3 regions of the Nostoc sp. DSM 114167 genome follow, and region 3 is predicted to be linked to each of the others. Evidence: riboswitches for the same ligand, from Rfam matches in the RefSeq annotation. Region 3 holds a riboswitch; each other region holds the start of a gene.

What was found. Region 3 has a riboswitch for cobalamin ahead of NSTC731_RS31885 (DUF1636 domain-containing protein). Riboswitches for the same ligand answer to the same signal wherever they lie in the genome.
Region 1: it holds a riboswitch for cobalamin, as region 3 does, so the genes downstream of both, NSTC731_RS25830 (hypothetical protein) here and NSTC731_RS31885 (DUF1636 domain-containing protein) in region 3, are expected to answer to the same signal.
Region 2: it holds a riboswitch for cobalamin, as region 3 does, so the genes downstream of both, NSTC731_RS31220 (energy-coupling factor ABC transporter permease) here and NSTC731_RS31885 (DUF1636 domain-containing protein) in region 3, are expected to answer to the same signal.

What each region holds. Positions count from the first base shown of each region.
Region 1 is NZ_CP195116.1:6,065,137-6,075,890, reverse strand. Features, by position in the region: gene NSTC731_RS25875 (hypothetical protein) at 32-424, opposite strand; gene NSTC731_RS25870 (KTSC domain-containing protein) at 965-1,381, shown strand; gene NSTC731_RS25865 (molybdenum cofactor biosynthesis protein MoaE) at 1,590-2,075, shown strand; gene NSTC731_RS25860 (VOC family protein) at 2,415-2,825, opposite strand; gene NSTC731_RS25855 (GNAT family acetyltransferase) at 2,929-3,342, opposite strand; gene NSTC731_RS25850 (dienelactone hydrolase family protein) at 3,493-4,248, shown strand; gene NSTC731_RS25845 (sulfonate ABC transporter substrate-binding protein) at 4,560-5,606, shown strand; gene ssuD (FMNH2-dependent alkanesulfonate monooxygenase) at 5,624-6,760, shown strand; gene NSTC731_RS25835 (LLM class flavin-dependent oxidoreductase) at 6,950-8,317, shown strand; adenosylcobalamin-variant (AdoCbl-variant) riboswitch at 8,659-8,742, shown strand; gene NSTC731_RS25830 (hypothetical protein) at 8,804-9,235, shown strand; gene NSTC731_RS25825 (hypothetical protein) at 9,241-10,326, shown strand; gene NSTC731_RS25820 (precorrin-8X methylmutase) at 10,375-10,754, shown strand, end outside.
Region 2 is NZ_CP195116.1:7,439,320-7,450,073, forward strand. Features, by position in the region: gene gshA (glutamate--cysteine ligase) at 1-741, shown strand, start outside; gene NSTC731_RS31200 (tRNA (cytidine(34)-2'-O)-methyltransferase) at 1,106-1,567, shown strand; gene NSTC731_RS31205 (peptidoglycan DD-metalloendopeptidase family protein) at 2,362-4,695, shown strand; tRNA gene NSTC731_RS31210 (tRNA-Met) at 4,861-4,934, shown strand; partial or broken gene NSTC731_RS31215 (hypothetical protein) at 5,300-5,392, opposite strand; cobalamin riboswitch at 5,657-5,796, shown strand; gene NSTC731_RS31220 (energy-coupling factor ABC transporter permease) at 5,823-6,599, shown strand; gene NSTC731_RS31225 (energy-coupling factor ABC transporter substrate-binding protein) at 6,586-6,888, shown strand; gene cbiQ (cobalt ECF transporter T component CbiQ) at 6,885-7,697, shown strand; gene NSTC731_RS31235 (energy-coupling factor ABC transporter ATP-binding protein) at 7,672-8,502, shown strand; gene NSTC731_RS31240 (hypothetical protein) at 8,681-8,920, opposite strand; partial or broken gene NSTC731_RS31245 (chlorophyll a/b-binding protein) at 8,980-9,192, opposite strand; gene NSTC731_RS31250 (hypothetical protein) at 9,263-9,469, shown strand; gene cbiM (cobalt transporter CbiM) at 9,518-10,270, shown strand; gene NSTC731_RS31260 (PDGLE domain-containing protein) at 10,358-10,729, shown strand; gene cbiQ (cobalt ECF transporter T component CbiQ) at 10,752-10,754, shown strand, end outside.
Region 3 is NZ_CP195116.1:7,578,874-7,589,627, reverse strand. Features, by position in the region: partial or broken gene NSTC731_RS31910 (nSTAND1 domain-containing NTPase) at 1-1,508, shown strand, start outside; gene NSTC731_RS31905 (hypothetical protein) at 1,462-1,803, opposite strand; gene NSTC731_RS31900 (NADH:flavin oxidoreductase/NADH oxidase) at 2,224-3,411, opposite strand; gene NSTC731_RS31895 (hypothetical protein) at 3,483-3,995, opposite strand; gene NSTC731_RS31890 (alpha-keto acid decarboxylase family protein) at 4,409-6,085, shown strand; cobalamin riboswitch at 6,568-6,739, shown strand; gene NSTC731_RS31885 (DUF1636 domain-containing protein) at 6,762-7,178, shown strand; gene NSTC731_RS31880 (cobalt-precorrin-6A reductase) at 7,181-7,918, shown strand; gene NSTC731_RS31875 (PEP-CTERM sorting domain-containing protein) at 8,007-8,609, shown strand; gene NSTC731_RS31870 (inositol monophosphatase family protein) at 9,326-10,195, shown strand; gene NSTC731_RS31865 (GNAT family N-acetyltransferase) at 10,192-10,754, shown strand, end outside.

The sequences.
Region 1 (10,754 bases), 1.5 Mb from region 3:
AGCTTTCTCAAAAGATATGAGAAAAACCAAATTAATCAGCAGCAGCATAATCTGGCAATACGTTGAGTTCTGAATTAACAGCACTTAAATAATTTTGATCGTTTAAAACTTGTGATGGTAATTTATTTGCATTCACAGCAGCTTTAACCAAATCTTTCGCAAGAATATTTCTATTCAAAGTTTTAAGTACTAGCGCTTCTCCACTAGGAATACCGTGTTGTTGCAGACCTCCTTGATAAGCAAAATGAACTAGATTCAAAGGCTGGAGGTAATTCGCAGAAGTCGAGTTCGTGGATAAATTATTAGAGTTAACAGCTATTGTTTCATTGTTGTTCGTAGTAGCTGTTTGAGCGCCAGCAATTCCAGGTACAAGAGTGATAGAAGCAAAAATCAGTGCAGAATTTATTAAGGTAGCAAGTTTCATAAGTTATATTTAGGTAAAATGCGATCGGTGTTCCTTAGTAATAGAGTCCTCTTTATTATTAATCTCAACTTCCTTCAGTCAGGTCATCTGATCGGTTGATATATGACTCACCCAAAAGGGTGAGCTCATTGAGTGATACAAACAGCAATGGAAACTCAGTTGAGTCTAGATACAACAAAGATTGGTTGAAATTGTCAAGTACTTACAGCAGAATTCAGAATTCACGAGCATACACTACTACAGACTTTTCAAACATCCTTTTAGACCAGAGAGCGAGTGAAAAGAGGCTTTTCGGAATTTTGCACAGATGCGGTAATCATAAGTAATTAACCGGACTTGATATCATGGGTATTTACCCGGATGTCAGAGAAAAACACTGCGTGCCGCTTTGCTAAAGCGTCTCTACATACCTAAAATTCTTTCTTAGAAGGAAAAACTTGACACTTAAGCGCTTGTTTAGTATAAATGTACTATAAAAGCGCTTGATATTGCATAAAACTTTACCACTCCCGACTACGCTAATAGGAGAGTACAAAATAAATGAAGCTATCTAAGGTAGACTTGAGCAGTTTAGTAGCGATCGCTCATTCTGATGGATATTTGCAGTTGTTGCTCGACCGAGGCAACGAACTAGAGTTTTTGGAAATTCCAGCACCGATACAAGCTTATGAAGGATTGCAAGAACTAAACGAAGCGATTGCCGAAACGACTGCATTACCTTTTGAAGAAGAACCTATTGTCATGCTACCAGTTGTCTCATCAATGGCTATGGCTGTAGGCTACGATCGCAACGAACAGATTTTGCAAGTTGAGTTTCAAAGTGGAGCGGTTTATCAGTACTTAGGCGTAGACGAGGATACTTGGGAAGATTTACATTCCTCGGATTCAATTGGCAGCTTTTTCAATCAAGAGATTAAAGGTAGATATGACTGCGATCGTCTAGATGGTGCAGATTAATAGACCTCTTGCAAAAAGCACTTTTGCACTCTTGGGGAAAAGGGTAAAGGTTAAAGGGGAAAGGGACTTTTGCAGAACCTTTTCCCCTTCCCCTTCCCCTTTCCCCTTTTCCCCTTCTTGGGACCCCACTTTCCCCTTTTCCCAACAAATGCCAAGAAGTCTTTTCTTCAGAGACAATAGAAAAAACCCATATAATATCAACGCAGTTATGACAACTACACTTACCTCTGCTGTTAAACCAAGAGCCGAAGATAGTTTTGCCATTACCTTTGCACCATTGTCTCTGGAAGAAATCTACGCCAAATCCGACGATCCAGCCAATGGTGCTGTGGTTGTGATGAGTGGTATGGTTCGCAATCAAACCGATGGTAAACCTGTGATTGCTCTAGAGTATCAAGCTTATGAACCGATGGCGTTACGGATATTTTATCAAATTGCTGCTGATATTCGCTTATCTATGTCTGATGTGAATCGAGTCGCGATTTATCATCGTGTTGGACGTTTGCAAGTTGGGGAAATCAGCGTTTTAGTAGCTGTGGGTTCTCCTCATCGGAGTGAGGCGTTTGAAGCTTGCCAATATGCTATTGATACGCTCAAACACAATGCCCCTATATGGAAGAAAGAACATTGGCAAGATGGTTCTAGCACCTGGGTGAGTATTGGTGCGTGTGAAACATCAGGAGAAAATTGTTAATTTGACAAAGAATTCAGAAGTCAGAATTTAGATTGACAAAATTTTGACAAGTCAGATAGTACCATTTCTTTGCGAGGCTGCGCCAAATTTTCTTTCTTTGTGTACTTTGCGCCCTTTTCTAACGAGACGCTGCGCAATGCGGTTCGTTTTTTTCTTATACTTCACTCCTAATATGGTTTAGCGCATCTTCATACAGAATTGGTATAAGATGCTATATTTTTTTTCCAAATTTGTTGAACTCATCGACACCACTCGCCAGAACCTTGAAAACCATCGTAACTTCTCTACGAGACGCTGCGCGAACGTTGAATGGTGTCGATTGTTTTCACAGTAAGAATTTCAGGCTATCAAATCGATTGTTTGTCGCTGTGCAAAAGTACTCTTAACGAACTCTGCAATCTCTATACGATTCCCACCGGGATCTCGGAGGAAAAACCGCACGCATCCTGGAAGTGGTCGTCGATCGGGAATAATTTCTATCCCATACTCTTTTAGGTGTTCTTCAAAGGCGTTCAAGTTATCGACTTGGAAACAAAAATGCCGTCTTGATGCTTGGTTATTGGCGTTTTTCTCTCTACTAACGTGCAGTTCAATATCTCCCAATTTGTACCACGCTCCTGAATCATTTTTGATGACATCAGGTCTGGCAATTTCAGTCAATCCTAAAACTTTACTATAAAAAAACAGCATTGCATCCTCCACTTCCAGAGGATAGGTTACTTGAATATGATGAACTGCATTAAGCTTCATAAATTTTTCTCCTAATTTGGGTTAAATTTGGTATGCCTACAATCACCTTTTGCTGTAATCCTGGCGTATTTTTAAAGTTTTTCTGTTCAAACTCACCAAACATCTATACGACAAGCTTTCCCATACTGATGCGTTCTTCAATGAGATAGCCAAGTTTTCTATAAAACTCAACTACTTCTGCGTTGGAGACACGAACTTGGAGATTGATTTTGAGGCATCCCATCGCTATTAATACCTTCTCTGCGTGCTGCACTAGCTTGCTACCAATACCCTGCCGTTGATACTGAGGACTGACTGCAACTGTATATAGCCAACCGCGATGCCCGTCATATCCTGCCATGATAGTCCCTACAATCACAGAGTTAATCTCAGTAACGAAAAACAACTCTGGCTGTACAGCAAGCTTCTGACTGATTACCAATTTTGGGCTGCTGTGCGACGGGTTATTAGGAAACACCTCATCCCACAAAGCACTGACTAATTCAGCATCAGATTCTTGGTATGGTCTTATATTCATCTACATCTCTAAATCAAAGGACTTGCCTTTGCACATTGTTTGTGAAATACTACTCTTAAAACTACGGCAAATCGATATATTTTAAGTAGTATTGTACAAAAATTACCATAAAACATCGCGTCCTGAAAGCAATTACAGGCTAATCCTAAGATGACAAACACAGAAATTCGCACTGCTCAAGTTAAAGTTCCTAACGGAGATTTGCAAATTGATGCTTACTTGGCTGAACCAGCACAAAAGGGAACCTTCCCAGCCGTTATCGTGATTCAGGAAATTTTTGGGGTTAATATTCACATTCGGGAAGTTGCTGAGAAATTCGCCAAAGAGGGGTATGTGGCGATCGCACCGACTTTATTTCAACGCACCGCCCCCGGTTTTGAGGGGGGATACACTCCTGAAGATGTCCAACAAGGGAGAGGGTATAAAGAGCAGACAACAGCAGAGGAAATATTGAGTGATATTAAAGCTGCGATCGCTTATTTAAAAACTCTACCAAATGTACAAGGAGATGCGATCGGCTCTATTGGTTTTTGCTTTGGTGGTCATGTCGTTTATCTAGCTGCCACCTTACCAGATATTAAAGTTACAGCTTCTTTCTATGGTGGCGGGATTCCCAACTCAACTCCCGGCGGTGGAGAACCAACCATCACGCGCACTCCAGAGATTAAAGGCCCCATTTACGCCTTCTTTGGTCTTGATGACCAGGGAATCCCCTTAGAACATACAGAACAGATTGAGGCTGAATTGAAGAAAAATCAGATTACTCATGCTATCTTCCGTTATCCCGGTGCAGGACATGGCTTTTTCTGCAACCATCGCGCCAGCTACAATGCCGAAGCTGCCGCCGATGCTTGGAAAAATGTTCAAGAACTGTTCCAAAAGAACCTTCAGCTTCAAAAAGTTTAAATCTTGAGGTTACGAGCAATACAACACTAGAGGCGTACAGATGTGCGCATAGGTGTTAACTTAACGTGAAAGCCAGCCGAAAAAAAGCTTTTAGATATTGTCTGGTTCCCCTGCTCCGACTGGGAATGCTGTCCTAGAGGCTCCGCCTCCCTTGCTGGCGGCAGAGCTGCAATTGAAGAGCATTTCCAGCCCAGAGGCTAGAAACGAGATTTGACAAAGCTTTTAGCTTAAGTTGACACCTATCTCTACAACCGAACATAGGCATAGCCAAATAAGTCCAAAAGCAAATTAAAAAACAAAGTATCACGTCCATGATTCCCGTTTTCAAACAGCCACAAGTTAAGATTTTACAACGTTTTTCATTATTCCTTTTACCTGGATTATTAACAATCTCAACAACCTTAATTAGTTGCTCAGTCCAAACCCCAAATTCAGCAAATCAAACCACTGGTTTGAAAACCAAAGTTGTCCGAATGGGATATCAAAGTTCTGGGGATATTTTCAGACTTAAAGGATCGATCGAAAAACGTCTAAAGCCTTTAGGTATTTCTGTAGAATGGGCGCAATTTGCCGCCGGGCCACAACTGATGGAAGCAATGAATGTAGGCAGGGTTGATATTGGCTCTGTAGGCGAGACTCCCCCGATATTTGCCCAAGCGGCTGGCACATCTTTAGTTTATATTGCTAGTAATAAACCCAGTACTGGTAAAGGAAGCGGAATTATCGTTCAAAAGAATTCACCGATTCGGAGTTTAGCCGATCTCAAAGGTAAAAAAGTAGTTTTTCAAAAGGGTTCTGCTTCCCATTACTTATTAATAAAAGCTTTGGAAGAGGCTGGTTTGAAATATAGTGATATTCAAGCTATTAGCCTCCCTCCTTCAGAAGCCCGTGATGCTTTTATTCAAGGCAAAATTGATGCCTGGGTAACTTGGGACCCTTATTTAGCCGTGGCCCAAAAAAAAGCAAATGCTCGTGTTTTGAGAGATGCTAGTGGCATTTCTACTCAGGGCGGATATTACATGGCAGCGCGAAAATTTGCCACAGAAAACCCGAAATTAGTGCGATTAGTTCTTGAGGAGATAGATAACACAGGTCAATGGGCTGAAAAAAACCGATCGCAAGTTGTAAAACTGACTATTCCTCACCTCAAAATTGATGAAGATATTTTAACAACAATGGTTGAAAGGCGAACTTACGGTATAAGACCAATTACGCCTGAAATTATGGAAAAACAACAGAAAATTGCAGATTTATTTGCCAAAGAAAAAGTGATTCCTAAACCCATCAATATTAAGGAAGCGATGCTGACTAGCGAACAATATGCAGCGATAACACCGGAAACCATTAGCCAGAAATAGCGCCAGGAGATAAGAAAATGGAAGTTTTTTGGTATTTGCCGACCCAGGGAGATGAACGTTATTTAGGTACTACAATTGGCAGACGAGCAGCCACTTACCCCTATATGCAGCAAATCGCCCAAGCTGTTGATAAATTGGGCTATGGCGGGATGTTGATTGGTACCGGACAAAAACAAGATACTTGGATTGTCGCTACTTCATTAATTTCAGTTACAGAACGCTTACGGTTTCTTGTAGCCTTTCGTCCGGCAATTATGTCGCCTTCTTTAGCAGTTAGAATGGCTGCGACTTTTGACCAGATTTCTAATGGTCGAATTATTCTGAATGTTGTCACTGGTGGCGACACCAAAGAACTTGCAAAAGATGGGATTTTCTTAGATCGTGACCAGCGTTATGAACTGACAGATGAGTTTTTGACAATTTGGCGATCGCTCATGCAAGGTGAAGAAGTAACCTATAGTGGTCGCCATCTCAAAGTTCAAGGCGCAAAACTCCAATTTCCTCCCGTACAAAAGCCTTATCCCACCTTGTATTTTGGCGGTTCTTCAGATGCGGCGCTCCAAGTTGCAGCCAAACACATTGATGTGTATTTAACTTGGGGTGAACCACCAGAGCAAGTTGCCGAAAAGATTGCAAAAGTACGCCGATTAGCAGCAGAACAAGGTAGAACGGTACGTTTTGGGATTCGGATGCACGTCATAGTCCGCGAAACTACGCAAAAAGCTTGGGATGCAGCTAATGAACTGATTCAGTATGTCGATGATGAAACCATAGCAGCTGCACATCAGCGGTTTTCTGAATCGGAATCAGAAGGACAACGCCGGATGGCTCAACTGCATAAAGGCGAACGCCAAAACCTAGAAATTAGCCCCAACTTATGGGCAGGTGTTGGCTTAGTACGTGGCGGCGCTGGGACTGCCTTAGTCGGAGATCCAGACACAGTTGCAGCGCGGATGCTGGAATATGCCGATTTAGGAATTGATACCTTCGTTTTCTCAGGTTATCCCCATCTCGAAGAAGCCTATCGAGTCGCAGAATTACTGTTTCCTCGCTTACCAGTGCAAACACCAGGCATCGCATTACCGCAGCAGGTTGCAAGTACATTCAGTGAATTTGTTACCAAAACAGATTTACTCAAACCCCAGCCAGTGTAAGCAATTCAAAATCCAAAAACTAACGTGATTTAACTCATAACACCTTAGTACAACATTGCATAAATTCGGCAAAACTCTGCATTCCTCTGCGCTACGCCAGTTGCTACAACGCGGGGAACCCGCGCAACGCACTGGCTTAACTTTGCGTGCCTATGCGTTTAAAAACACTACGATTTTACAGACAAAAGTATGAGTACGAAAAAACCTCAACTTAGACTAGGCGCATTCTTGCCCAGTACTGGTCATCACGTAGCGTCATGGCGACACCCCGAAGCGCAAGCTAATGCTGGTTTGAACTTTCAGCATTATAAAAGGCTGGCACAGACGGCAGAACGCGGCAAATTTGACATGATTTTCTTTGCAGACGGTGTGGCTGTGCGCGATCGCAATCAAAGCGCCGACCTTTTGAGCCGAAATGGCAAACTCGTCCACTTTGAGCCTCTCACCCTGTTGTCGGCTTTGTCTGTGGTGACGGAAAACATCGGTTTGACGGCGACAGTATCGACTACATACAACGAGCCTTATCACCTCGCCCGCAAATTTGCATCATTAGATTATCTTAGCGGTGGCCGTGCAGGTTGGAATCTTGTAACTTCTGCTACCGAAGCTGAAGCGTTGAACTTCAATCGGGAAAAGCACATGGAACATACCCTACGTTATCAGCGTGCGAAAGAGTTTGTGGATGTAGTCACCAAGCTCTGGGATAGTTGGGAGGATGACGCCTTCTTACATGATAAAGAATCGGGTATTTACTTCGATCCCAATAAACTGCACGTTCCCAACCACAAAGGCGAGCATTTTTCAGTGCGTGGGCCGCTAAATGTGGCGCGTCCTATCCAGGGTTATCCGGTGATTATTCAAGCTGGGTCTTCCGAGGATGGTAAGAATCTGGCTGCACAAACGGCGGAGGTAATTTTCACTGCCCAGCAGACCTTGGCAGAAGCTCAGGCTTTTTATCAAGATGTGAAGGGGAGACTGGCTGAATACGGGCGCTCACCTGAGCATCTTAAGATTATGCCAGGTGTATTCCCAGTTATCGGCAAAACTGAGCAAGAAGCTAAAGACAAATTCGATCGAATTCAGGAGTTGATCGATCCGGTGGTCGGCTTAAATTTGCTTGGCTCAATGATCGGTGGATTTGACCTATCCGGCTATCCATTGGACGGGCCGTTGCCAGAGCTACCAGAGACTAACGGGGGTAAAAGCCGTCAGCAACTTCTGATTGACCTAGCTAAGAGAGAAAATTTCACGATTCGACAACTGTATTTGTCGATAGCTGGAGCGCGTGGGCATCGTCAGATTCTAGGCACACCAGAACAAATTGCCGATCAGCTAGAAGATTGGTTTGTCAATGGCGGGGCAGATGGCTTTAATATTATGCCGCCCTGGTTGCCGGGAGGATTGGATGAGTTTGTAGACTTGGTAATTCCTGAATTGCAACGTCGGGGTCTGTTCCGTACAGAGTATGAAGCACGAACCCTGCGCGAAAATCTTGGTTTACCTCGTCCAGTAAATCAGTTTAGCAAAGTTGCTACTCGTGAAGCGGCGATCGCCTAACTTTTTCTAAAGCAAGTTTTTCAGCAAAAAGGCTCAAGCATTCCCAATACAGTTAGGATAAGCATTTTGAACTCAGAATTAGCTTTGGGGAAAAGGGAAATGGGTTTGCGGTTAAAGGTTTTTTATTCCCCTTTCCCCTTTCCCCTTTAACCGAACCGTATTGCAAGCATTCCTGCCTGAGCCATGACTAAATTCAATTTATAGATTAGCTTCAAGAACTATATCTTGCGATCGGTAGTGGATAAGCTCAGTTAAAATTTATCGCCATAGTAATGTAAAATGATTATCTGGATGATGTCTGGTTGATATCTATAACCTCAACAAAGTCTAAATTACTAAAGCTGAGAGTTGGGAAACTCCGGTGAAATTCCGGGACTGTGCCGCAGCTGTGATGGGATGACCCAAGTCAGAATGCCAACTCTCAGGATGTCCTCAAGACACACTCACCGTCTACTCCCTGCGTTGCACGGGGAAGGAGTTCTAAAATTGGTTTCTGGATTTGCCACTTGTCCCGGCTTGTTTTATGCTACTCCTGCCGCAGATGGGATATTATCTCGCGTTAGAATACCAGGTGGAATTATTACTAGTCAGCAGTGCCGTGCGATCGCAGATATAGCAGAACAGCACGGTGGCGGCTATATAGATGTGACTAATCGAGCTAACCTGCAAGTTCGTGAAATCCGCACCGGGATAAATGCTGAGGTTCTGAAATACCTCCAAAATATGGGATTGGGTTCTGACAATACTGTTGTAGACCAAATCCGCAATATTATGACCAGTCCAACTGCTGGTATCGACCCGCTAGAATTAATCGATACTCGCCCTTTTGTTCAAGGTTGGGATGATTATATTGCAGCACATCCGGCGCTTTCGGGACTGTCGGCCAATTCAGCGTTTGCTTTGATGGTGGTGGGATAATTCAGGTGGGCGATCGCTTGAATGATATCGCTTTTGCAGCTGTCTTACTTAACGATAATGTTTACTTTCGGCTCTCTCTCAGTGTTGGTGAGAAGGGTCAACCCCCCAGCGATACAGGAATTTTACTACCACCAGAAAAATGTTTGCCCGTCTTAGCAGCTTTGGCAGATGTCTATCTAGCTTATAGTCATCATACTACGAGTAAGCGCCGGCCACGTTTGAGAGAGTTATTGAATACTTTGGGTTGTGAAAATTATCTCCAAGAAGTTGAACAGCATTTACCTTTTTCTCTTTTGTACACTGAAATCAGAAAAGACCTAACCCCCCAACCCCCTTCCCTTGTAGGGAAGGGGGAGAAATATCAGCATATTGGCATTCATCCCCAACGTCAGCAAGGCTTATTTTACATTGGTGTCGTCTTGCCCCTTGGTCGATTGGAAAGTAGACAGATGCGGGGTTTAGCAGATTTAGCGGCAAAATACGGTAGTGGAACTCTTAGGCTAACCCCTTGGCAAAATTTGCTCCTTACAGATATTCCTCAGCAATGGGTTGCTGATGTCCAAAGTGAAATTGCTTTATTAGAATTAGATTCCTCTGCAAACAACATCAAGGGTGGATTAGTTGCCTGTTCGGGAAAAAAAGGTTGCGCTGCTTCTGCCACTGACACTAAAAGTCATGCGTTGGCATTGGCAGAGTATCTTAAAACTCGCGTTACTCTCGATTACCCAGTTAATATCCACTTCACTGGCTGCGAAAAATCTTGTGCCCAGCACAGCAAAAGTGATATTACTCTCCTCGGCGTCACCATTGAGGCTGAAAATAGAACTGTGGAAGGCTATCACGTTTATGTTGGTGACAGCAATCAGAAATTCGGACGCGAACTATATCAATATGTAACTTTTGCCGAACTACCTGCATTAATAGGGCGGATGCTATATGTATATAAAATTCAACGCTTAAATTCTAATGAGTCCTTTGGAGAATTTGCTAATCGATTTGCACTGGAACAATTACAGCAATTATTTAATATAATCCCTCAATCAATTGCGAACAAAAAGATTCCCAACTTTTTAGAGAAGTCGGCAATCTAAGCCTTTTGATTTTTATATATTAATCCCAAATTTAAAATCCCAAATTGAATGCCCGACTATATCCGAGATGCCAACGAAATTTACCGTAATTCTTTTGCAATCATCCGGTCAGAAGCGAACTTAGATGTGTTGCCATCCGATGTAGCAAAAGTTGCTGTACGTCTAATTCATGCCTGTGGGATGACGGATATTGTCACTGAGTTGGGATATTCACCAACAGCAGTACAATCCGCAAGAGCAGCACTGGCAAATGGAGCGCCAATACTGTGCGATTGCCGCATGGTTGCCGATGGCGTTACCAGACGGCGGTTGTCTGCAAACAATCAAGTTATCTGTACCCTTAACGAACCAGAAGTACCAGAACTTGCCCAGCGTATGGGTACTACAAGGTCGGCGGCAGCTCTTGAATTATGGCGATCGCACCTGGA
Region 2 (10,754 bases), 140 kb from region 3:
GCGTGTCGGGTAATCCGTATGGAAGCACCCCTATTTCTCGCTCTCAGCGCCTCATCTCCGTTCTTGGATGGCAAAGCTACCGACTATCATTCCACACGTTGGGGCGTTTTCCCACAAACGCCCAGCCATGTGCCCTTATTTGCCAGCCACGCCGATCATATCCAGTGGGTGGAAGATCAACTCGTTGCCGGAACCATGCAGAATGTAAGGCATTTGTGGGCATCGGTGCGACCAAATGGCGATCGCCGTCCTTATGACTTGAATCGCCTAGAACTACGAATTTGCGATTTAGTCACAGATCCCATTGCCTTATTAGCTATTACTGCCTTATTAGAAGCGCGTTTGTTGCAAATAATCGAAAATCCCAGCATCGATCCGTTAACCCAAAGCACTTTCTCTGCTGAAGAACTTGTCACCCTGACTGCTGACAACGAAGCTGCTGCTGCTGCTGGTAGTCTTGATGCTCAGTTGAGGCATTGGCAAGATGGCAGAAGTATTGTAGCCAGAGATTGGATTGCCGAAATTTACCAAGATGTTTGGGCGATCGCCAAGCAACAAGGTTTTAGCTGTTTCCTTTCCCCTTTGCACAAAATCCTCCGCGAAGGCAATGAAGCTCAACAGTGGTTGCAATTACACGCAGTTGGTTTTGACACCCAGCGCGTCATCACTCAGGCTATTATTGCCACCCAAGAGCGCGAAATCGAACTCGAAGACAAATTATGTTCGTCGCTGCTGGGTTAACTCAAAAGACATTGGGGATTAGGCATTGAGAAAACACTTTGTTTATGTTCTTGTCCCCTCATCCCCTCACCTCTACTCCCCATTCCCCATTCCCGTCTTCATACAAATGGTAGATTTTATTGCAGGCACTACCAGCCCTAAAAGACACAAGCACTTACTTTGTCTACACAAAACTTAATATTTCCCGATTGTAGCCAAATATCCTCTCAGGCATTGATCTGGGCTAATTTGTACTTCCTTTTAAAAATCTAATCGATAGAGGATGCTTGATTATTATTAACAAAACCTATGAATAGCCTCTACCTTTTGGTAGATTTAACATTGACAATAAATTTTTTTATACAATACCTAAATTGTACGGATAATGCCTCAGGTAGTTTTAGTTAACCCGCAGATACCTCCTAATACAGGTAATATTGCCCGTACTTGTGCAGCTACAGGTACAGAGTTGCATTTGGTGGGGCCTTTAGGGTTTGAAATTAGCGATCGCTACCTCAAAAGAGCCGGTTTAGATTACTGGCCTTATGTCAAACTACACTATCACGAATCACTAGAAGCCTTTAAAACCGTACATCAGAGGCGTGGCGGCAGATGGTTGGGTTATACGGTTAATGGAAATTGTAATTATGTAAGCTTTCAGTTTCAACCTGATGATTGGCTACTGTTCGGTAGTGAAACCACGGGTTTACCACCAGCAATTCTGTCAGATTGCGATGCTACCGTCTATATTCCCATGAGCCAACCAGGGGTTCGTAGCTTGAATCTGTCAGTGAGTGTAGCAATAGGCTTATTTGAAACCCGTCGCCAGTTAGGCTATTTAGAATAGTTGTTTACATGACTGCTTATAAGTGTATTTACTTATAAGCTTTCCATAAACCTATTAGACGATTTATTTGTGACTGTAAAAATTTTCTTGATGATGGCAATAATATGTAAAACAATATACCAAAAAATGGGTTTATTCGCGAAATGTAGTGGAAGATACTTACAAGTATAGTAAGGTTATTATAAGAAATTTGTATATAAAACTTGGGATATTGCCAAATTTGAATGATAGATTTTGATGAATTTAAAACATCCTAAACTAGGAACGAAATTGCTAAAATCCAGTCATGTATTACATTTGAGCTATTTTTGCTCGATCGAGGACAGAAATTAGCCCAAAAGTAGCCGATAGTTAATACGGTTGTTTTTTAGGGAATAATCAACGTAAAGTCTCGTGTTGAGAAGACGGATGGGGTAGAAATATCTTGAAGATATCTACAGCAGGGGGCATAACTTTTCCAGAAGTCGCCGCAATTTAATTTTTAGCAGCGACTTGGACTTGGCAAATAATTTGTCCAGTCCCCGTGATTGACGCAAGACAAGCGCGGATAATGGTAAAGAATAAAATCTCGTCCTAAGTGGTGTTAGGAGTGGTTCGGACAAGTAAACACAGCAAAATTTAAGTTTTGCAAACAGATGTGAACTTGTCTAAATCAGAGAAGCAGGTTAATCTTGCGTAAGCATCTCTGGTGAATGTGATCTCGATCTATCATTTGTTGCGATCTAAATCATTGACTAGTATCCAACTGAAAAATCGAGGTTAGTTAAGCGCTAGTGATCGTAAGGAGGTCGTCTTTGAAACGAGCATTGAAAAAGAGAGTAAAAGCTGTGTTGAACAATACCCCTAGCAGCGATGATGCCCCGGTAGAACTGCTAAATGTGATGAATCCAAAAGTGAACAGCCGGGTGCGGACAAAAGCGGCGATGATTGGCTTGGCAATCTCTATGGGAGCAACCAGCCTTTTGGTGACTCGACAAAGCGATCAAGCCCAAGCAGCGGTGCCAGTAGGTAGCCAAAAGGCAACTTCAGCGATTCCTGCTGTTCCTGACACCAAAGTGAAATTTGCCTCCACAAAGCTGGAGTCCCAAGCAGTCTCATCAGCGAGCGTGCCGGAAAATCCTGTAATCGTGGAACCAACGGCAGTATCACAAGTGCCTGGGCTTGAAGCTAAATGGCAAGTCGCGGCAAGTGGAATATCTTTGCAAGTTCCTGCATCAAACACGTTTTCTCAAACAACAGCAGGTGATAAAAATTCTACTTACCTGAAGCCCAAAATGGCACAGGGATTGAACAATACCTTAGCCGAAACTAGTTTTCCAACAGTCAATAAGCTGTCTGACTATAGTGCTGATGGTGTTGATAGTACAAATACATCACTAACTGCCCAGCCACAAACAGTGGCAACGTCAACCGCAGTTAACAGTGAAATAAATGCACAACTTAAGGCGCAACAAGAGTTCGCACTAAATCGCTTACAAGAAAAATCGAACCGCTTAAGAAAGAGTCTGGCGCAGTTGCAGTCTGGAGAGACCAAAAATTTATCACAAGCTGATATAGAATTGGCGCAGCCGACAACTGTGGTTGAGAAGACTGCATTAGCAGTCCAGTCAGATACTTCTAGCGATGCAAGCCAAGCGAACCTGGTATCGAAGTTAAAACAGAAGCCAAGAGACACTGCATCTGTACCATCGGCGCCAATAGTGATTGCCTCCTCGACGCATACAGCTTATGAAGTTAAACCTGGAGATACACTAGCAGCGATCGCCAGCAGATACAACACTTCAGTATCAGAACTAGTTAAAGCAAATAACCTCAATAATCCCAATGAACTGCGAATTAGTCAAAAACTAGTTATTCCTGCGGTTCAAATTCCTGCGGTTCAAATTCCTGCGGTTCAAATTCCTACCGTTAAAGTTGAGGCAACTGTAGCGAATCAGCCGACTTTTGTAGAGTCTAGCAAAACTCCTAATGTTGCTACCTCCCCTTTGAATATTGGTAGTGCTAACTCATATCTACCTAGTTCACCATCACCAACTATTGCCGACAACAGTAGCGTTGCCGTCCCTGCACCGGTAACTGTACAGATTCAGGCAAATAGTGCAACCGACTTAGAAACGGCCCCCCCGACAGCTAAGTCTAATGGCGTCGGTGGTGATATTCCAGTGCCACAAGCTTTTGCCGAAATGCAACAGCCGAAGACACCAGTAAATAGGGTAGCAAGGGTAAACAATAACAATAATGACCGTTTGCGGGGCTTACAAGCGGAAATCCAGAGATTACAGCAGAAATATCGCGCTCAACAGTCTGGTAATTTAGTTGTGCCAGCAGCAGCGATCGAAGCAAATAATGCTGCTATACTCACTCCTATTTCTACGCCCAATAATTTCAGTGTACCTAACTCTGCATCTAGACCAAATAGTGTAGCAATACCAATTCCAGTTCCGACACCGATTCGGGCTAACTATAGCGTTCAGCCTAAGCCCCAATTGCGTACTACTGTACGCCCTACCGAAGCAGTAAACCCAGAATTCTTGCCTAATCTAGGTTCTGCTAGCCAGTGGACTCCCTCTCGGACTCAATCTGCGACAAGGGTGGCAACGCCTCCTGGAAAAGTAAATGCCTCTGACTCTTTAGGAAAGATGCGAGGAACCACAGTTTCTCCACAGGTATTACCGCCTTTGGCAGCAGTGGATCAATATCTTCCCAGACCCATTGACGAACTTACGCCTCCTCCATCTAGTTCAACTTTGGCTTATATCTGGCCAACGAAGGGTACTCTCACTTCTGGCTTTGGTATGCGTTGGGGAAGACCCCACAAGGGAATTGATATTGCTAACTCCACTGGCACGCCAGTTGTTGCCTCAGCTGACGGTACGATAGAAAAAGCCGGCTGGAACAATGGTGGCTACGGCAACCTCGTCGAAATCCATCATCCTGATGGCAGCAGCACTCGCTATGCTCATAACAGCAAGATTCTGGTGCAACCGGGTCAACAGGTACATCAAGGAGAAACAATTGCTTTAATGGGTACTACTGGTCACAGCACTGGCCCACACAGCCACTTTGAAATTCATCCATCAGGCAAGGGTGCTGTTAACCCAATAGCCTTTCTACCACAACGCCTGTAATTCTTAGTTGTCTTTAACTAAATCATTGCTTTGTTAGTTGAGGGAGTTTACCTCCCTCTTCTACTTTTATTACCTCAATAAGAATGAAAGTTCTAACAAAATTGCAAAACAGACTAGTCTTGAGCAAATTTATATGCTATAGTAGTTAATGATTTTGAAAAACATGGCTCAGTAGCTCAGTTGGTTAGAGCACGGGACTCATAAGCCTGGGGTCGTTGGTTCAACTCCGACCTGAGCCATTTTAAAAGTAAGATAATATAAGTGTTTCAGCTTCTAGGCATTTGTAGTACTAGGGAGCTGAATTGCTATATAAGCCTCTTTTGACTATCAAATGACTATGCTCATTCAACAGCGTGATAGTCATGAAAGTTGGAATTGAAGCCCTGAAAGGTCGTTTAATATCATATCCGGTTGAAGACTTATCATTTAGAGGGCAGTTCTTGCTGGGATCAGGGGGAAAGAGACTTTTGGGATTTTTGCACAGATCCGGTAATCATAAGTGATTAGCCGGACATGATATAAGATTAAGATTTACTATAGTTTGATTATTAATACTAATCAGAAATATTTATCTTTACATTTAGCTGACACTCCTGAAAATAGGTACATCCCGCATTGCATCTCTCGACCACAGGCTCATTGTTATTATCAAGCAAACTACCAGTTGTGCTGGTAACGAGCGATGACGTTCCTCTTCGACCTTAGTTTTAGCGTAGACGCTCTTAGCGGCTTGCCGAAGGCATCGCTTCTTCGATTGAAGTTGCTGGAATAGCCATCTCTATTGCTTTGAATATCTCAGTATTTTGTATCTTGTAATACATTAATGAGAATTCTTTCAGATACACCGTACTTGATTTCCATTTTTGGAAGCAATACCTAATTTACAACTGTTTGAGCCTTAACTGAACCGTATTGCGGCAGCTGTATTAAGAAAAAATCGCTGTTCAAAATTGGTAATAGTGATATAGTTACTCCAATCGGTTCTGATGGGGAGCAGCCATCGGACGCAAGGGGGAAAGTCTGGTGAAAATCCAGCACTGTCCCGCAACTGTGAACCTAAAATAGGTGAGTCAGGATGCCCGCCGGTTAGAATCAATTCGTTTACATAAATCTGCGAGGTACAGGTTATGAAAAGAAAACAGGCGTTAGTCAGTCTAAGCCTGATGGGAGTTATTAGTTTTTATCTAGTAGTTGGTTTACCCAAGCCCGCCTACGCTATGCACATTATGGAAGGTTTTTTACCAGTGCAGTGGGCGATTTTTTGGTGGATTGTGGCATTACCATTTTTTTTATTAGGATTGCGTAGTCTGACTCGCATTACCCAAGCTAACCCACAGCTAAAACTGCTACTAGGCCTGGCTGGTGCTTTCACTTTCGTGCTGTCAGCATTAAAAATCCCTTCCGTCACGGGTAGCTGTTCTCATCCTACAGGGACGGGGTTAGGTGCGGTGCTGTTTGGCCCCCTGACTATGACGGTTTTGGGTAGTTTAGTATTGTTGTTTCAAGCTTTGTTACTAGCGCATGGCGGCTTAACGACGCTGGGAGCAAATGCTTTTTCAATGGCGATCGCTGGGCCATTTGCCGCTTACTGGATATATAATCTGACAATCAAGTTGGGTGGTAAACAAAAAATTGCGATATTTCTAGCAGCTGCGATCGCAGATTTACTCACTTACGTTATCACTTCTATCCAACTCGCCTTAGCTTTTCCTGCACCTATTGGTGGGTTTCTCGCTTCATTTACCAAGTTCGCCGGGATTTTTGCCATAACTCAAGTCCCTTTAGCAATTAGTGAAGGGTTGCTAACTGTATTGGTGTGGAACTGGCTGCAATCTTATAATCCTCAAGAGTTGGAATTGCTGAAATTAATCAAACGGGAACCCCAAAGAAATGAATCAGTCTAAAAAAGGGTTGAGTAACTGGCTGTTGGTAGTAGCTGTATTAGCTTTAGCAGTTGCACCGTTAATATTTGTCCGTGGTGGCGAATTTACAGGTTCCGATGACAAAGCCGAAAAAGCAATTACTGAAATCCAACCTGGATATAAACCCTGGTTTAAATCATTTTTTGAACCAGCTAGTGGGGAAATAGAAAGTTTATTATTTGCTTCACAAGCAGCTTTAGGTGCTGGAGTAGTCGGTTATGCAATTGGGTTGTATAAAGGACGTTCCCAACAACAAAAACGTGAAGAATGAGCCTGCAAATAGACACTTTAGCTTATACCAATAGACTCCGGAGATTGCCACCAGAACATAAACTAATTTTTGCATTTACTACTCTTGCTATTTCCCTTGCCAGCCATCCGCTAGTACAAATTTTAATCATAGTTTGGATGAGTATTTGGACAGTAATTTATGCAAGAATTCCGGCTGGAGTTTATTTTCGGTTGTTAACGTTCACCATAGTTTTTTGTTTGACGAGTTTACCAGCCCTGATGGTAAATGGAGTTGCCATTCCTGATTTACAAAGCGTCAAATTAGATTCGTGGTATGGACTGACTCTCGGACACTTCTATATTTATATCAGCCATAGTGGCAGTATCCAAGCATTGGGACTTTTAACCAGAGCATTAGCCTCTGTTTCTTGCTTATATTTTCTCATGTTGACCGTCCCTTTCATAGAGATATTACAAACTCTGCGTTACTTACGATTCCCAGTGCTGTTAACCGATTTATTATTGCTAATGTATCGGTTTATTTTCATCCTGCTGAACACAGCCAATGAATTATGGACAGCACAAAATTCCCGTGGTGGCTACCGAACTTGGCGTAGTGGAATGAAAAGTTTAGCACTACTAATCGGACAACTATTACAGCGAACCTTAGAACGATATAGTCAGTTCTCTCTGGGACTGGAAGCACGAGGTTTTGTTGGTGAATTTCGAGTTTGGCATCAGAGTCGCTATCGTCCTCAATTACGGTATATTATCGAAGCGATTTTCGGCTGTGTAGTATTAATAGGATTGGACTTTTGGCGGAATGCAGGAATATTTACTTCAATTTGAGCAGGTATATTATACTTATCCTGGCGCACAACAATCAGCTTTGAATGGTGTAACATTGAACATTCCATTAGGTAAAAGATGTGCGTTAATTGGTCAGAATGGTTGTGGTAAAACAACATTATTTTTACTAGCTAATGGTCTATATAAACCTGATTCTGGAATTGTTCGGTGGCGTGGTGAACCGTTAAGTTATAATCGGAATTATCTGGCTAAATTAAGGCAAAATGTCGGGTTAGTATTTCAAGATCCAGAACAACAATTAGTAGCTTCTACTGTTGAAGAAGATATATCTTACGGTTTGTGTAATTTGGGTTTACCAGTATCGGAAATTCAACAGCGAGTAGAGCAAACATTAGTTGAATTTGGACTAACTACTTTAGCCCAAAGACCAGTACATCATCTGAGTTTGGGACAAAAAAAGCGAGTTTCTATTGCAGATGTGATGGTACTACAACCAGAACTATTAGTGCTGGATGAGCCTACTGCCTATTTAGATGTCAAACATACTCGTAATTTGATAGCAACTCTGAAAAAAATTCATCAAGATGGCACTACTTTAATAATGGCAACTCATGATTTAGATTTAGTCTATCGGTGGGCGGATTGGATTTTTGTTATGGATAAAGGGCGACTGATTTTAGAAGGCAAACCCCAAGATATATTTAGCCAGCGTACACTTTTAGAAGAGTTAGAGTTGGGCATACCATTGATATATGAGATGTTATTTAATGGGTTATCTGCTGAGTCAGGAGTAGTTAGAGAACGAGTGCAACAACGAATAGTAGAATTATTTCGCAATTTTTAATAATTTTACAGTTAGAGAATTTCAATAATGAAAGACAATGCTTCTATCAGGACTTAAATCTTTTTGAAGCAGAAACAAGCCTCAAACTCAGACATCACTATATATTTAAAAGAAGTCTTGGTTTTGTTTACCAAAACTTCAAGCGAATTTATTCGATTGAACACGCTTATACAATTGCTTATCCCAAATTGCTGAAGAAAGTTCCCCAAAGGATTCCTGTTACTCCTACAGCAATTAAAAGGTTAGTAAAAAACTTGCCTAATTCAATTTCTTGTCCAAGTGCTTTGTCATCTTGACCTGCGGTGAAAAACAATGACCAAGCTTGGTTAAGATTGATTTTCTCAAAGTTGGTGAAATCAGGTCGGAAAACAACGGGGCCAATCAAATCTTGTTTAGGGAAATCAAAATCAGTTCTCATAACTCTCCTTTAATTTTCTATGGGTTGATTGAATGTAATTTTTGAATAGTCGAAATTATTTACAAGCTTGTCAGCCATCCAATCAGGCCGTGTCCGGTGATTACTTCCACAGCGATAAGTGAGACGAAGCCAATCATTGCCAGACGACCATTGAGTTTTTCAGCATACTCGGTAAAGCCAACTCTTGGAGTTTGGTCTACATAAACTTTTGGTTCAACTGCAAAGTTGTTGAGTTAACCGAGTTCGTTGATGGTGAAGCCTTTGCTAGTCATGTTTTTTTCCTTTGCTGGTTTATGTAACTAAATATAACTATATGTGAATATTTTTTGCAAATGCTTGACAATGCAAGTAAGTGCGGTAAACCGTACTAAATCAGATCGTAGATACCGTATCTGTGAAAAGAAAGCAATTATTGCTTGTGTGCAAGCATCATTTTTTCGTGTTGCTGCCATTACTTTGATGGCGCAAGCGTCCGCCGTAGGCGATCGCACTACAAATTTTATGCCCCCCTACCGGATTGAAGTTTATACAAAATACATGGTCTACTAAAAAACTAGACCCTTAAATAATCTGGCTGCAAAGAACACTTCTTAAATTATGAACATAGTAGCGTTCGCGGGTATTTCGTCCTTCGGCTGGCTGTACTGGATAATACAGCCGCATTTAGCGATGCACATTCCCGATGGCTTTTTGAATCTACCTGTTATCCTTGTCACCTGGATAATTGCTATCGGTTTGATTGCACTAGCTATAAGGCAAGCACAGGCAGAATACCAAGAACGAGCCGTACCTTTAATGGGAGTTTGTGCAGCTTTTATTTTTGCAGCACAAATGATTAATTTCCCGATTCCTGGAGGTACGTCTGGACACCTTTTGGGTGGAACGCTGGCAGGAGCTTTACTAGGGCCCTGGGCTGGTTCGCTAGTGATGGTTGCAGTGTTCATTGTCCAGGGCGTTCTGTTTCAAGATGGTGGACTGACCGTGTTAGGAGCCAACATCTTTAACATGGGATTAATTGGTACGTTTGGCGGTTACTATCTCTATCGCACAGTGAGATTTGCTATTGGACGCGATCGCTTATCTGGATTAGTTATTGGCGCGGCGATCGCCGCCTGGACAAGCGTAGTCGTAGCCTCAATTATATGTGCCTTGGAACTTGCAATTTCTGGGACAGTTCCTCTAGCGGTAGCTTTCACAGCAATGGCTTCTTGGCACGTTCTAATTGGTATTGGCGAGGCAGTGATTACTGTAGTAGCACTCAGTTTCATTTGGCGGACTCGACCTGAATTACTTTACGACCCGCCCCGCAAGACGAAAGTATCAACCTCTCGTCCTCTGTCTCGGTATTAAAGTAATTCGTAATTCGTAATTATTTTTTGTAAAGGGATTTAGACCCGTTATCGATAGTTAAATCGAATGAATCAGGAGTGAATGCTTATGAGTAGCAACATCTCGCGATCGCGTAACCGTGCTTTTGTCATCGCTGGCTTAGGTATTGCCCTGCTGATTGCAATTTTCCTTTCGCCGCTAGCTAGCAAAAACCCAGATGGGTTAGATAGAGTTTCACAAGACCTGAAGTTTGATAGCAAGGCACATGAAGATACGCCAGCTCGTAAGTTACCCTTTTACGGCATATTTGATGAGTATGCTCTCAGAGGTGTACCAGAGGCGATCGCCACTCCCTTAGCTGGTTTAGTTGGAACACTAGTAACTTTTGGCTTGGCTTGGGGTATTGGCAAACTAGTCGTGCGTGGTTCAACTTCACCTTCCACACATGATGGCTATTCCGACTCAGATGCAGCAGATTAAATACAAATAGGAACTTAACATCATG
Region 3 (10,754 bases):
GCGGATATAAAGATTTTGTTAATAGTGTCAGTTTTAGCCCTGATGGGGAAATTTTGGCGATCGCTAGTGCAGATAAGACTGTTAAACTTTGGAGTGTTAGCGATGGATTGTTGCAAAAAACACTACTTGGGCATAGCGCTGGAGTTTCCAGTGTCGCTTTTAGCCCCGATGGTCAAACACTAGCTTCAGCCAGTGAAGATAAAACCGTGAGACTCTGGCGCAGAGATGGGACACTGCTAAAAATTATTCCAGCGCACAATGCAGGAGTTCTGGGCGTCAACTTCAGCCATGATGGTCAAACCCTAGCTTCCACCAGCGCTGATAGCACAATCAAACTTTGGAGTTCTCAGGACGGCTCTTTACGCCAAACTTTACTAGGACATAGCATTGCAGTCTATAGCGCCAGTTTTAGCCCAGATGACCAAACCTTAGTTTCGGCTAGCGCTGATAAAACTGTTAGACTTTGGCAGCGAGATAATCCTCTATTCAAAACTCTCACAGGATCTCAAGGTCAACTCTATAGTGTGAGTTTTAGCCCCGATGGGCAAACTCTAGCTACCGCAGGTCAAGACACTACGATCGACCTTTGGCGGACTCGTGACGGAACTTTGCGCCAAACTCTAGAAGGTCATAGTACTTCAGTTTATGGACACAGCGATGAAGTCTACGGTTTAGCCTTCAGCCCTGACGGCGAGACATTAGCTTCAGCTAGTCTTGACCATTACATTAAACTTTGGCGGACTCGTGACGGCTATATGATTAAAACCCTCCAAGGTCATCGCAGCAATGTCAATAGTCTCAGCTTTAGCCCTAATAGTCAAATTCTGGCCAGCGCCAGTGCTGATATGACCATTAAACTTTGGAATATTCAGCAAAAAGCTTTAATTAAAACTCTCCAAGGACACACGGCTGAAGTTTTGAGCGTTCGTTTCAGCCCTGATGGTCAAGTACTGGCCTCAGCTGGTAGAGATAACAAAGTTTTACTTTGGAGAGTTAAAGATGGCAAGTTACTGTATAATCTTTCAGGACATACTAATGCTGTCAACGCCATCAGTTTTAGCCCTGACGGTCAAGTACTCGCCTCGGCTAGTGCTGATAAAACTATTAAACTCTGGCAAGTCAGCAATGGAACTTTACTACAAACTCTTACAGGACATACTGATGGCGTCTACAGCGTCAGCTTTAGTCCTGATGGCAAGATAATAGCCTCAGCTAGCGGTGATGGAAGCATTAAACTTTGGAACCGTGATGGCAGAGAACTCAAAACTCTCTCAGGCCATACTGATGCAGTATTGAGCCTCAGTTTTAGCCCTGATGGGAAATTTTTGGCTTCTGCCAGTTTTGATGGTACAGCTAAACTTTGGCGTCTTCAAAGCACAGAACTGCAAACCCAAGATTTAGACAATCTACTGATTCGCAGTTGTAAATTGCTGAAGGATTACCTCAAAACTAACCCGAATATTAGCGACCAAGAACGGGGTTGGCTATGTTCAGATTTACGGAGTTAGACTTAATCGTATTTTGTAAACCTGTACCCAGTTGCAACAATGTATCTCTGCGAGGAGGTCTGGGCCCTGGGCCTTTTACCGGCGAGCTCCCACCGGTTGGGCCTGGTGATTGGCCATCTCCTGGGTTAGAGAGTTGATTCTCAATTACAGGAGTTTGAAACTCTCCCTTGACCACAACTTGTTGTAAATTACCAACTTTAGGTGTAATGACTTGTACAGGATTTGCCAAAGTAGGTAATGCAGTGAATAATATCGTTGGTAATGCGATCGCTAAACCCAAAATTTGCTTTTGCATATCAAGCCTTTTTCCTTTTAATATATACTTTCAACTGAACTACTAGGGAGCCTGTACCTCTGTAGATACTTAGCTACAAAGGCAAGCAACAGTATTCCAGATTTTGGGTTTAAAACCCTTCACTGACTTAATAGATCCAGTTGAGTTTTTTTATGCAGTTTTCTGAGTGGTATTTCCAGTACTTATGTCCATTAAATAATTAAAGCGAATTTTGGGGAAAGCGAACTACTAGTTCTTATATCATGTCCGCCTAATTAGTTATGATTCCTGCATCTGTGCAAAAACCAGGAAAACCTCTTTCCCCCTGCCCCCTGCTCCCAGCAAGAACTGCGGTCTTAATGATAAGTCTTTAACCGGACATGATATTAGCCCCTAGTCTCTCTTTCAAGTATGCTGTATGGTGTATAAAGTTTACGACAGCTACTTACGTTTTTGACGTTTGACTGCATAACCATAAGGTACAGGCCAGTTCGGTGTTTCATCCAAGCTAGACTGAGCATGAATAGACCAGTATGGGTCGCGCAACAATTCTCGACCGATGAGAACTAAATCTGCACAGCCACGAGTAATGATTTGATTGGCATACTCAGCATTATTTATTAATCCTACAGCTGCTGTATTGATTTGAGCTGATTGCTTGATTTTGGCAGCAAAAGGCACTTGATAACCTTTCTCTACAGGAATTTTCGCTTGAGGCACTAACCCGCCTGTAGAAACATCGATCAAATCAACACCTAATACTTTTAGTTCACGAGATAGAATCACTGATTGCTCGATATTCCAACCGCCTTCTACCCAATCAGTAGCAGAGATGCGAACAAAAAGTGGCATACCTTGAGGCAAAATATCTCGTATCCGTCTTGCCACCTCTAGCAATAGACGTATTCTATTTTCTAACGAACCTCCGTAAATGTCTGTTCGCTGATTACTGAGCGGTGAAAGAAAAGAATGCAATAGATAGCCATGAGCGGCGTGGATTTCGATAACTTGAAAACCAGCTTGCAGCGCCCGCTCTGCTGCTTGCACAAATGCGATAATGGTTTCTTCAATACCACGCTCATCAAGGCACATGGGAACAGGACTATTAGCATCAAACCCAATTGAGCTTGGTGCAACTATAGTCCAAGCGCCTTGTTCGGGTGTTAAAGGTGAACCCCCTAGCCAAGGAACATTACTACTTGCCTTTCGCCCAGCATGAGCCAATTGAATGCCTACAACCGCTCCTTGTTGACGAACAAAGCGCACAATACGTGCTAATGGTTCAATCTGAGTATCATCCCAAAGACCGAGATCGCCGGGTGTAATTCGCCCAATGGATGTTACTGCTGTTGCTTCCACCATAATTAAACCAACACCGCCAGCTGCCCTGCTCCCCAAGTGAACAAAGTGCCAATCATTTGCTATTCCATTCTCTGCGGAATATTGACACATTGGTGACATTGCCACGCGATTTGGCAAGATTAAATCTCGAATTTTTAGTGGACTAAATAAGTCTAATTCAGGTATATCCTGGTCGTGTAAACAACCTGATTGACTTCCATAAGACTGTAGAGATTCTAATCCCTTAGAAGTTACGGATGATAAATTTGTTAAATTCTCTGTAGACATCTATTTGTTAATTCCTCTAGACTTTGAGCTAACAATTAATTCTTGGCGTATATTGCCAAAAGCAATTTATTTTAAGCACTAGTTGGCTCTGCATAACCTTGAATATTTTCCGGATCAAAAGAGCGTAAGATACCCGTAGCACGTCGGGTTAGCTCCTCTGTTCCTTTAACCACTATTAAATACTTGCCTGCATTTAAACGATTGCGATATGGCAAAGCATCACCACTACCTACGGTAAGACCAACTCCACCACCTACTAGATAAGCCCCTAAAACACCAGAAGCTGCTCCTAAAATTCCGCCAATAATATGGCTGCCAATATCACCGAGCGCAAAGATTTCAATACCAGTTAGATAATTAAAGGCATAACCAGCAATAAACCCAAAAGGTACTAACCAGTATAATAATCGCTTTGCTCCTTTACGAGCTTGTTGATTCGGATCAATCAGGTTGTAATCATCAGCACTTTTATAACCATTGCCCAAGATATCTACTTGGTTTGGAGATAAACCATCATTTGTTAAGGCAGAATAAGCTGCTTCTGCTTTTGATTTGTTTGGTAAAACTGCAATGAGGTAATTCATAGAACAAAATCCCACTAGATTATTTTCAAAAATTTTATCAACACTAGGCTATTTTCTAAGTACTCGTTATTTCGGCTAATTTAGTATTATTTTTTCATCGAGCTAAATAGAAAAATCAATTTTATATTTGAAAAATGAACAAACTAAATTGTACATATTAACTAGGACACCAAACCCTAGTCTTGAAAACATCTTTCTCAAGAACCACTTACAAGAAATACTTTTAATTCTTTAGAAATAACTATTTATCTTGATTTTTAACCTTCCGGTAGAAGTTCTTCTTAGATAAACGTCTATGATTATGCTCAGTTTTTAAGCTGAACGGCAAAAGTCACAATCCTATTCTTACTTCAGAGATACGCATCTAAGTTAAAGTTTTCATACTCTAAAGGGGTAAAATTTGGGCTTGGACAATGGCAAAGTTTACTGTTAGCGACTATTTATTGCTTCGTCTGGAGCAAATCGGCATCAAGCATATCTTTGGCGTTGCTGGAGACTATAATATGGAATTTCTCGACTATATTGTTAACCACGATGGCATCGAGTTAATTCCTACTTGCAACGAACTTAACGCATCTTATGCTGCCGATGGTTATGGTCGGATTAATGGTGTTGCGGCATTAGTAACTACCTTTGGTGTTGGTGAACTCAGTGCTATTAATGGTGTCGCTGGCGCTTATGCTGAACACGTTCCGGTTGTAGCGATTACTGGTGCTCCTGCAACTAAAATTCAAGCTCTTGGTTCACTTGTCCATCATACGTTTGGTACTGGTGATTTTTCAATCTTTGCCCGAATGTATCAACAGGTAACGGTGGCTCAAGCATATTTAACAAAGGAAAATGCAACAACGGAAATTGACAGAGTTTTAGGTATCTGTTTGCTGAAGAAATTACCTGTTTATATTTCCATACCTATGGATGTTGCTCTCACAGAGGTTTCTGCACCATCTGATTTGTTTATACCCCCTGTATTTCAGAGTGATGGCGCTACAATAGCAGAAATAGTTGATGTCTGTGTAAATATACTGGAAAAAGCTTCCCAACCTGTGATTATTGCTGATATTGGTGTAGCTCGTTATCACTTGCATGAACAATTGCGAGAACTGCTAACAGCTACCGGATACCCTTATGCCACGATGAACATGGGCAAAGGATTGCTAGAAGAAAGCCACCCCCAATTCATCGGCATATATAATGGTGCTGCCAGTGAGGAATCTGTTAGAAAACGTATTGAGCAAGCAGATTGTGTTTTAACTATCGGTGCTTTGATGACTGATTTCAACACAGGCAAGTTTTCTGCCAAACTCGATCCCAGCCAAACTATTGAAGTGCATGGGGAGTATGTAAAAGTTAAACATGCTTTATACAACAATGTCGCTATGGCAGATGTGCTTTCTGCTTTAAGCCAACGGTTGCAGCACCGCGATCCTCAAACGCTTTACTTCAAATCAGCAACAGAGAATTTAGATCCTGGTTTTATAGAGCCTATCGTTGGCGACTCTTCGGCACCGATTTCGCAGCAACATTTTTGGTATAGATTTGCTCATTTTCTCCAAGAAGATGACATTATTGTTGCCGAGACTGGAACTTGTTTGTTTGGCGCTTCTACCGTTCCTTTACCAAAAGGAGCTACTTTCGTTGGGCAAGTACTTTGGGGATCGATTGGTTACTCTGTTGGTTCATTACTTGGTTGTGCGTTGGCGAAGCCCACCGCAGGTATCGCTGCATCACAACGTCGCTCCATCCTACTAGTTGGTGACGGGTCTTTCCAAATGACTGCACAAGAACTTTCAACCATCTTACGCTATAATCTAAAACCGATTATTTTTTTACTCAACAATGATGGATATACTATAGAGCGTGATATTCACGGTGAACGTATGCCCTATAACGACATTCAACCTTGGAATTATCATCAGCTTCCTGAAGTTTTCGCTGGCAATGCCTGGGCAATTAAAGTTAGTACCGAATCCCAGTTAGACAAAGCATTACAAACAGCTCAACAAAACCATGACCAACTTGCTTTTATTGAAGTTGTCATGGATAAAATGGACAGCCCAGAGGTTCTGTTGAAAATGTTACAGCAATAAAGCAACATACTGGCTCATCAACTTACATCTAGTTCTCTACCTTGGCTTGATTTATTAGGTACAGAATACGGCGATGCTTTGTGTTGTTCCCTCAAAATTGTAGATGTCCACCCCTTAAGTTCTAACTGATACAGTTAAAGTAACGTGAGTTCGACAAGCCCTTTTTTGACCTCTCCCCCAACCCCTCTCCGACACGGAGAGGGGAGCCAAAACCCTAATCTTTCGTTGCTCCTCCCTTTGCCTGTGGGAGAGGGAGGTTGTCCGGGAGAAGTTCATCGAACTCCTAAGAAACAAGGCAGGAGGCAGGAGGCAGAAGTTAGAGGGGAAGAGGATTTGACTTGTTTCTTTCGCCCTTCCCGCAGGTGCGCCTCCGTTGGAGACTCACGTTAAAGTAGTAAAGATGCACAGTATTTTATCTGGTCGTCCAGTTTGAGCGTGAGCGCAAAGTTTGCTGTTTCGTATTCTCCGATAACCCTAGTGTATGATCGATAAGGTTATTCGGTTCTGGTGGGAGTCAGCTACCAGAGGTAACGGGGAAAGTTCGGTGCAAATCCGGCACTGTCCCGCAACTGTGAACTAATTTGAGATTCAGGAACTAAATCGAAAATCTCAAATTGAGTGAGTCAGGATGCCCGCCGAAATAGATTTATTAGTTTCACATATCTGCGAGGTACAGATGACTACGACTGTAAATATTTCCCCAACCAGTCCAATGGAAGTTGCTGAACATACTTTATTTGTTTGCAAAACCTGTGCCAGTGTTTGGCAAAATGGAAAACGCTTAGGTGAAAGTGGTGGTGAAAAACTTTTACACCAACTTCAGCAGCTGGCACAAGATTGGGAGTTACGAGATCGATTCCCGATTCAGGAAGTTGAATGCATGAGTGCTTGTAATCGTTCTTGTGTAGTTGCCTTTAGTGCCAAAGGCAAATTAACATATTTATTTGGTGATTTAGCCGTTGATGGGAGTGCGTCTGCGGTATTGGAATGTGCTAGTCAATACTATGCTAAAGCAGATGGTTTGCTGCCTTGGTCAGAACGTCCAGAAGCGATGAAAAAGGGGATTTTAGCAAAAATTCCACCTTTATCTTAATGATGCGCGTTTTGATTCTGGGTGGGACAGGTGATGCAGCAGAATTAGCTGCCAAAGTTACGACTATCCAAGGGTTAGAAGTAATCACCTCTCTAGCTGGCCGCACCCGCGAACCGTCAGTACCGCTAGGCGATTTACGGGTTGGAGGCTTCGGCGGTGTGGCTGGATTGGCTAGCTATCTGCGAGTCATGCAAATCGACTTATTAATTGATGCAACCCATCCTTTTGCTAGTCAGATTTCCTGCAATGCGGCAGATGCAGCAACGGAAGTTGGAGTTCCCCGTTTGATGTTAATCCGTCCGCCTTGGGAAAAAGAAAGTGGCGATCGCTGGATTGAAGTTGACAGCGTTGCAGCCGCAGCAACCGCGCTGCAAAATCAGTCAGAGCGAGTGTTTTTGACAGTTGGTAAACAGGAACTCGCCGCTTTTGCTCATTTGGAGAAAATTTGGTTTTTGATGCGGATGATTGACCCTCCTAGCGATGATGCTTTAGTACCGCCGGGGATCGTATTGTGCGATCGCGGGCCTTTTACCCTCAATAATGAAAGACAAATCCTGATTCAGAATAACATTGATACCATCGTCAGCAAAAATAGCGGTGGCGATGCGACAAAGCCCAAGATTATTGCCGCGCGAGAACTGGGCGTGAAGGTTGTGATGGTAAATCGTCCACCTGTACCGCCAGGGGAACAGGTTAGTAATGTTGATGCTGCTTTGGCGTGGTTATGCAATCGCTGTTAGTAAATAGCCAAGATTGATAATACTATCTTTCCTTCCGTATAATACACGGGAGCCTTCTACAAGATCCGCGATCGCAGTAACGACTTCCATGAAAAATCTAGCTTTATCTGCCATAACCCTCGTCACCACATCTGGATTAGTTTTCGGGACAATGCCATCTGCTTCTGCTTTAAGTTGGAGTTGGAATTATTCTGGTACTGGCATAGAGGCGAATGGTACTTTCACTACTAATGACACCCCTAATGATTTGGGTTTTTACTTAATTACTGGAATTACTGGTACGCGAAATGGTGAAACAATTACTGGTTTGCAACCCGCTGGGACTCCGATCCCAGGAAACGAACCTTTTAATGTTGATAATTTAATTAGTCTTAATACTCAGCAGTTAACAGGTGATGGTTTTGGGTATTCCACTTCGGGAGGAAACTATTCTAGTCCATTTTTTGCAAGTTTTTTGCCGACACCAGGTTATTTAGAGGTATTTTCTGCGCCGCCAATCATACCAGGTTTTGAAAATTTAGGATTAGAAGATAGTGAGTTACCTATTAGTTTTTCTGCAACTATAGTCACTGTTCCTGAACCTACTTCTATCCTGAGCTTACTCATTCTTGGTACTCTTGGCACATTTTCAGTACTCAAAGGCCACAATCTATCCAAATTTACTCAGAAGAAACTCGAAAAAGTTTCCTAAAACCATCAATAACAATTCAAAATTGTACCCTTATAGGGATCTTGCTACGCGTTTATGTGGCGGCCAAGATGCCATTGGTGTCAACTTAAGTTAAAAAGCCTTTTCAAATCTCGTTTCCAGCCTAGAGGCTGGAAATGTTGCTCTTGGCGGCTCTGCCGCCAGCAAGGGAGGCGGAGCCTCCTTGACGGCATTCCCAGTCGGAGACTGGGAACGAGACAATATCTAAAAGCTGGTTATAGGCTGACTTTCACGTTAAGTTGACACCAATGGCAAGATGCTCACCCCACAATATTGGATAATTTATTTCTTGGAGTTCCCTTAACAATGCAAGCCACCGCATTAACAATGCAAGCCACCGCATTAACAATGCAAGCCGACGCATTAACAATGCAAGCCGATGCATTAACAAGGCCGCCGATGCATTAACAATGCAAGCCGATGCATTAACAATGCAGCCGCCGCATTAGCATTGTAGGGTATGGTCAAATTTAATTCGCGATTATTTAATGAAATACTGTACTAAGTGTTGACGTTCGGTCTTAGACTCTTAAATTTACTAGAAAACTTGCGATTTTTCTATGGTTCATTGAAACATACAGATTAAAGTAATATAGCAACGGTGGTATCATTGCATCCAAATGATACCGTAATTTTGTCTAGATATAGAATTCTATCGCCTGCTGACGATAGACTATTTCTAAAAGGAGTTTGCTGCAATGTCCACAACACCAACTACTCGATTAATTTTAGAGACTTTACTTCCCCATCTGAAAGTAGCAGCAGCCTATGCCCATTTTCTACAACCAAAAATTGCTGCACTTCCTGCCAAAGAACAAGCAAACAACTTTTTTAGTGCCGCCCTTACTGATGCAGATGTGGCTATTCAAAATCTAGTAGAAGTAGTATTACTAGGAACTTTTCCAGATATTCGCTTTTATGGTGAAGAATATGAAAGTTCTAATAATACCAAATATTTTCGCGCTATCGAACTCGGTTCAGAAGGTGATTACTTAGTAACACTTGACCCGATTGATGGTACGAAGTTTTATATGGATGGACATTCTAATTATCAAATTATTCTCAGTATTCTAAATGCGGATGACTTTGAAGCCGTAATTGCCATTTCTCCTGCCCAAAACGTTTATTTTTACGCCCTTCGAGGTGAAGGTGCTTTTAAAGGCACGCTAGACATGAACTTAGAAGCCTGTGCCCCATTAGATATAACATCCGCCAAACCTTCTATTTTATTGGGGTGGGGAATGAATTCCATCGCACATTTATTAAAAGATCGATATAAAGTAATCGATATAGCGAATGATTACTCTAGTGATATTCAAATCCCCAATCTCAATGGTATTCTCAGTGGCGATTTGAGTGGGGCAGCGATTAAATCGGGCAAATTTCTTGATAGTGCTGCACTCGCTTTTATTGCAAAAGAGGCTGGCTGGATTGTAACTACTCTGGACGGTTCGACTTTACCGCCACTGCATACTTGTCAAAATTATAGTATGCCTGGATTGATTGTAGCTGCCTCAAAATCTGTTTATCAAGACCTGCTGTCAGCGCTGCAAAGCGTAGCTGTTTGAGGGTTAATCAATATCGGGTACTGTTACATTCACAGATTGATGTTGAAGGTAAGCTAGTCGAAGGTATTCGGTCTAGATCGCAAATGAAAATGTACTCTCAACGACTCTGTTTAGAACCACTAGAACCATATCATGCCGAACTGCTTTTTAATGGATTACAGAGTGCTAGTATATATAAGTTTATTGAAGATGTGCCGCCACAAAGCGTTCAATTGCTTCGCGATCGCTACGTGGTTTTGGCACGTCGTCAATCACCGGATGGAACGGAGATTTGGTTGAACTGGGCTGTCTGGTCTATTGTGGAGAAATGCTACGTTGGATATGTTCAAGCAACAATTACTATAGATAATAGTGCAACGCTTGGATATGTATTTTTCCCTAATTTCTGGGGAAAAGGTTATGCGCTCGAAGCGGTGAAGTGTATGATTAATTATTTAGTTGAGACATACAAAAATCTTGATTTTAGTGCTGACGTTGATGTAAAAAATCACCGTTCTATTGCCTTACTACAGAATCTAGGGTTTGTCAGATCGACATTTTTTAAAAATATTGAGTCTAA